2 regions of the Clostridium sp. HBUAS56017 genome follow, and region 1 is predicted to be linked to the other one. Evidence: predicted binding sites of a transcription regulator. Region 1 holds the regulator's gene; the other holds the start of a gene.
What was found. The regulator NrdR, encoded in region 1, represses ribonucleotide reductase genes. The targets are predictions, from matches to a motif close to CACNANATNTNGTG.

Region 1 (3,441 bases):
AATCAACGCTTTAACCCTTGCTAGCAACTCTCTTACTGAAAATGGTTTTGTTATATAATCATCAGCACCAAGCTCTAATCCAAGTATTTTATCTAATTCTTCCCCTTTTGCAGTTAGCATTATTATCGCAGTCCCTGAAGTATCCTTATTATTCTTTATCTCTTTACAAACGTCAAAACCATCCATCCCTGGTAGCATTAAATCTAATAATACAACATCAGGTTTATTTTCCTTTACAAACTTTAATGCATCTATTCCATTATTAGTTGTAAAAACCTTATAACCTACATTCTCTAAATTGAATTTTAAAAGTTCTAAAATATGTTCTTCATCATCCACTACTAATATTTTTTCTTCTGCCACTTTTATCCCCCCTATTTTATTAATACAAATGAAAATAATCTTCCGTATGCTCCATTTGAAGCCCTATATGAATACAATTTAACTTCATTAGAACAATGAGTACAAAGTGATATAGAATTAATATTTTCTTCTTCTATCCCACATTCCCGTAAATCTTTAAATATACATTCTTCTAAGCTTAAATTTCTATCATTAAATAATATTTTTTCATCAATTCCTTTTTCTAACAAAAACTTTTCCTTCAATTCTTGTGAAACTTCATAACAGCATTTTCTAATATGTGGCCCAATATATGCTTTAATATTTACTGTATTCACACTATATTCTTTCTCCATCTTTCTAACTGTTTTCTTTGTTATTGAACTGAAAGTTCCTTTCCATCCAGAATGGATTGCTGCAACAGAACCTGAAACTTCATCTACTAAAATTACAGGAACACAATCAGCAGTAAAAACACCTATTATACTATTTCTAACATTAGTTATTATAGCATCCCCTTCTTTTTCTATGAGTTCCTCGCCATTTTCTCCATTATAAGAAAAAATAGTATCCGAATGAATTTGCCTTAAGTAAATAACTTTGTCAACGCGAAATTCTCTAGTAAGTCCATTAATGTTATTAAGTCCTTCCTCTGTATTTCTATTAAAATTTTTACTCTCTTCTGCTGTAGAAAAAACAACCTTAGTTTTTTCATTTTCTATAACTAAATAATCCTTCATTCTTTTTAAGGTTTTTAACTCTATTCTTTTCATTACTCCTCCTTAATACTTTATAACCTCATTTTAACATTATAAAGTTCTCCCATCTATTTTTATGAAAATAATTAACCTAAGATTAACTTTAGGAATATATAAAAAACTGCTGATTAATCTCAGCAGCTTTATTATACCTACAAATTAACTAGTAGTCATTAAATTTTTAATCTCTTCCAAAAAAGTGTTTATGTCTTTGAACTGTCTATAAACAGATGCAAACCTAACATAAGCAACTTCATCAACTTCTTTTAACTTATCCATTATCATTTCACCAATATATTTGCTTTGAACTTCTGTTAACATTCCATTTGAAATTGTTTTTTCAATATAATCTGCTATATCTTCAATTTGCTTTCTTGAAATCGGTCTTTTTTGACAAGCTATTATAAGTCCATTAATTATTTTTTCTTTATTAAAGTTTTCTCTAGTTAGGTCTTTCTTCACAACAAGAATAGGAATATCTTCAATCTTTTCATAAGTTGTATACCTCTTTCCACAACCTAAACATTCTCGTCTTCTTCTTATTGTATTATTATCATCTGTCGATCTAGAATCAACAACTTTACTCTCTTCACAGGAACAAAAGGGACACCTCATGTTTATTCTCGCCTTTCCTTATGTTTATTTAATTCATAAAGTTATTATACATATTTTTCTTTCCTATATCCAGTATTATTCACAAATATTATTATTACTAGTCCCATTTATATCTACCAATATTACATCTAGACCTATTTTAATTATTTTGTTCCACGGTATTTCTATATCTTCTGTTTTAGAGAACCATCCTTTAGTTTCACCTGGTAAAATAATAGATAAAACTCTATGTTCATCACAGTCAATCTTTATATCTTTAATAAATCCAACTTTAGCTCCAGCATTTATATCTATTACTTCCATCATCTTCATTGCATTTATTGAATTTAAACTTTCCTCCATACCTATCCCCCGACTTTATCTTGATTTTTATACATTATATTCAAATTGTAAATTATTATAACTTAATATTCTAATAAATGAGGCGTTAGAATATTCCTAACGCCTTTAAACATTTTTCCTCATGTGCTTTAATGCTGTTTTTTCAAGCCTAGATACCTGTGCTTGAGATATACCAATCTCATTTGCAACTTCCATCTGTGTTCTTCCATTAAAAAATCTTAAATTTAATATGAGTTTTTCTCTATCTGTTAATTTCTTCATAGCCTCTTTTATCGATATATTTTCAAGCCAGCTTTCATCAGTATTTTTACTATCACTAACCTGATCCATTACATAAATTGCATCTCCACCATCATGATAAATAGGTTCATATAGTGATACTGGATCCTGAATAGCATCAAGAGCAAATACAACATCTTCTCTAGGTAGATTAAGTTCTTTTGAAATTTGCGATATAGAAGGTTCTTTATTATTGTCCTTTATTAATTTATCTCTTACAACTAAAGCTTTATATGCAATATCTCGAAGAGACCTACTAACTCTAATTGAATTATTGTCTCTTAAATACCTCCTAATCTCTCCAATAATCATAGGTACCGCATATGTAGAAAATTTTACATTTTGATTTAAATCGAAATTGTCTATTGCTTTCATTAATCCAATGCATCCAACTTGAAATAAATCATCTACATTTTCTCCTCTATTATTAAATCTCTGAATAACGCTTAGCACAAGCCTTAAATTACCTTTTATAAAGGTCTCTCTAGCCATACTATCCCCATTATGCATTTGTATAAGTAACGATCTCTTCTCCTTCTCTTTTAGTACTGGGAGTTTAGATGTATTTACTCCACATATTTCTACTTTATTAATGATCAATATCATCAACCCCTTCGGAAGTAATAACTAACTGCATTAATAATTATCTCCGATAGAAGATTCTTTTATACTAAAGACAAACTATAGCATTCTACTAATTTCTTTTTTTAACCTATTAATAATTTTCTTTTCAAGTCTAGAAATATATGACTGAGATATCCCAAGCATGTCAGCAACCTCTTTCTGAGTCTTCTCTCTAGTTCCAAATAATCCAAATCTTAATTTAACAATTTCTTTTTCTCTTTCATTTAAATTTTTAAAAGCCATGAATAATAATTGCTTATCTACTTCATCTTCAATAAGATTATATACCGTGTCATTTTCTGTTCCTAAGATATCTGATAATAATAATTCATTTCCATCCCAATCTATATTTAAAGGCTCATAAAACGATATTTCCGCTTTAATTTTGCTGTTTCTTCTTAAATACATTAGAATTTCATTTTCTATACATCTAGAAGCATACGTTGCAAGTTTTATTTTTTTCTCTGGATTAAATGTATTT
Region 2 (3,441 bases), on a different contig from region 1:
AAGTATAGTTAGCCCAACATTTAGCTAGTTTTCTGCAATATTATCATTTAGAAGGAGTTCCTATGGATATATCATTTTTTTTATCAACTATATGCCAAATTGTTTTTCCAGGAGAAAGGGGAACCTTGTTTCCTGATTTGTCATATAATATAGTTCTTGAGCCTTTGGCTGACTTTTCCCAAGTTACATCTATAACCTTACCTCCAGATAAAACATATCCCTCTCCTTTGCCTAAGAGGTCTATATTTAAATGTAAGTTATCACTGCTTAGATTTATATTTGTTTTTTGTATTACTATATTTGAAAAATTTAATTGATTATTATTTAATGCATCAATAGAAATTTTGCCATCCATAGACTTTGTATACAGACCATCCTTATAGTTATATGATGTGTTGTATCCTTTATTAATAGTGATACTTAAATTGTTTGCTTCAGTAAATTCTGAATTAGAATAATATTCACTATTAAAACTTAAAAAGGGTTTGTTTTTAATTTCTAAATTCTTACTAATAATATATTTAGTTATGTTTTCCGAGGAAGTATATAAATTGTGAGGAGCTTTTCTTTTATTATCTCTCCAGAAATAGGAGCCTTCAGAAATTTCATTTATGCTCATTAAATTTTTATCATTTGAAATTCTATTTAATGCATCTTCTGAGCCGCCGCAATGAGCAAAGGGGAGTTCAAGTTCCTCGGCAATATCTATGAAGTATGGGCGAACACTCCTTATAGGACCGATTACTTCTGGCAAATTATCATGGAATAAAGCTATAAATCTAGGAATTCCACCTTCAGCAGAAGTTTCATAGATAATATCTGCATATGAAATTCCGCTTTGTGGACGAGCTTGTGAAGAATTTTCAATCATTCCCATGAAAGAAGGTTTGTTGTTATCGTCAGCGGTACATTCCTTACCGGTATAGTAACTGTAATATTTTTCTTCTGGTTTTTCTTTAATATTATCTGTAGAAGATATGGTTTTATTTTGACAACCTATAAGTAAAACTGATAATGAAAAAATAATTAAAAAAATTTTTTTCATATTTAGCCTCCTAAAGTATTTTTGAAGTGGCGGTATAGTTTAATTCTAATGCAAACAGGAAATAAATTCCATAGAATCTAATTAAAATATTGGTCATAAAAGTAGAATACTCTAAAAAAGTGAGAAAAGAAGAACAATATAGTAATAAATAATGATATAGATGATTAATTGATTTTTTCAGTAATTTGATATATGTAATTTTATGAAGTATAATAACATTTGTGGTTTAAACCACTACTATATATTGTGTAGCGGGGGTGTAGCTGTTGCTATATGTTGTGAAGAGAGACGGAAGAGAAGTTGAGTTTAATGCTGACAAAATAACTCATGCTATAAAAGGTGCTTCCGGAGAAGAAGGTCTTAACTTAAAAACAAGTGAAATTTATGAAGCTGTACAGAAGGTCGTTATGTATATAGAGATGACTGAAAAAAATAAAATTACAGTGGAAGAAATTCAAAATTATGTTGAGAAAGCATTAGAGGATACTAATCATAAGGAAATTGCTTTAGCATATTCCAATTATAGAAAAGAAAGAACAAAGATTAGAGATATTAAGTCAGATTTAATGAAAGCAATACAAAAAATTGGTGTTGAAACAGATAGGGATAATGCTAATGTAGGAAATAATTTCAGTTCAAAACTTTTGAGAATAGCATCAGAGTCAAATAAGTGGCATAATCTTTCAGCTATGCCAAAGTATTTAGCGAAAGCTCATGAAACTGGAGATTTATATTATCATGATTTAGATAGTTACAATTTAACAACAAACTGTCTACATATACCTACTAGAGAATTATTGGAACATGGATTTAATACAGGATATGGGACTATAAATGTACCAAAAAGAATTGAGAGTGCTGCTGAGCTCTCATGTATACTTTTACAATCAACTCAAAACGATATGTTTGGAGGTCAATCACATCCGGATTTTGATAATGATATGGCTGTTTTTGTAGAACCTACAAGACAAGAAATCATAAATGAATTAAAAAGCCTAGGAGTTCAGGAAGAAAAAATAAATGAAGTGGTTGAAACAAAATTAAAGGAAAGAGTTCATCAGGCTATGCAAGGGGTTGTTTACAACCTAAATACAATGCATTCAAGAGCAGGTTCTCAAGTTCCATTTAGTTCAGTAAACTTGGGTATTCCAACTTCAAAGGATGCAGCTTTAGTATGTGAAGCTTTTTTAGAAGAATACGATAAAGGATTAGGTAAAGGGGAGCAACCAATATTCCCAAACATAATTTTTAGAGTAAAAGAAGGCGTTAATAGAGAAGAGAATGATCCATATCATTATTTATATAAGTTAGCTTGCAAGGTTGCAGCAAAGAGGATGAATCCAACATTTATGAATATAGATTCTGATTTTAATAAAGAATATTATGAAAAAGGATATATGCCTGCAACAATGGGATGCAGAACTTATCTTATGAAAAATGTTAATGGAGAGCCAGGTTGTAAGGGAAGAGGAAATATTGCTCCTACAACAATAAATTTGCCAAGAATAGGTATATTAGCTAAGAAAGATATTGATGTATTTTTTAAGTTATTTCAAGAGAAAATTGATTTGGCTAAAGAATCATTATTGCATAGATATAATGTTTTAAAGAATTTGAGGGTTAAAGATTTACCATTCGTAGCAGGACAATACTTAATGAAAGGTTCTGAAAATTTAGATCAAAATGATTCGATAGAACCAATTTTAAAACAAGGAACATGGGGAATTGGATTTATAGGCCTTGCAGAAACACTTGTTGCTTTAACAGGAAAGCATCATGGAGAAAGCGATGAAGCAAGAGAATTAGGGTATAAAATTATTTCTTACTTAAGGGAACAAGTAGATAAAATGACAGAGGAAACTCAGTTGAATTGGAGTACATATGCAACTCCAGCAGAAGGGTTATCTGGAAAGTTTATAAAGCAAGATCAAAAGCTATTTGGAATAATACCAGGAGTAACCGATAAAGAATATTATACAAATAGTTATCATGTACCAGTAGGATATGCAATATCAATTAAGAGAAAAATTGATATTGAAGCACCATATCATAAGCTATGTAATGGAGGACATATTAGTTATATAGAAGTTGATGACAATCCTACAGGCGAAGGTATAATGGATATAATTAATTATGCATACAAAAATACAAATATAAGCTATATGGGAGTGAATTTTCATATAAGATATTGTAAGGAATGTGGAGAATCGCTTCATAGTCATGAAGCAAAATGTCCTAAATGTAGTAGTACTAATATTCAAGGAATTTCAAGGGTAACTGGATATTTAAGTCTTGATGAAAGATTCGGAGCAGGAAAATCTCATGAAAGAGAAGATAGAGTTACACATACAGACAATCATGTAAATACTTACAAGGTATAAATCAATAAAAAATGT

Region 2: the regulator NrdR is predicted to act here: its motif matches at 1,281-1,294, upstream of FAY47_RS13945 (anaerobic ribonucleoside triphosphate reductase).

What each region holds. Positions count from the first base shown of each region.
Region 1 covers NZ_SULK01000002.1:50,680-54,120, reverse strand. Annotated here, with positions in the region: gene FAY47_RS02470 (response regulator transcription factor) at 1-363, opposite strand, end outside; gene pgeF (peptidoglycan editing factor PgeF) at 375-1,115, opposite strand; gene nrdR (transcriptional regulator NrdR) at 1,260-1,715, opposite strand; gene FAY47_RS02455 (YlmC/YmxH family sporulation protein) at 1,791-2,057, opposite strand; gene sigG (RNA polymerase sporulation sigma factor SigG) at 2,163-2,936, opposite strand; gene sigE (RNA polymerase sporulation sigma factor SigE) at 3,018-3,441, opposite strand, start outside.
Region 2 covers NZ_SULK01000016.1:33,187-36,627, forward strand. Annotated here, with positions in the region: gene FAY47_RS13940 (DUF3048 domain-containing protein) at 44-1,045, opposite strand; gene FAY47_RS13945 (anaerobic ribonucleoside triphosphate reductase) at 1,312-3,426, shown strand.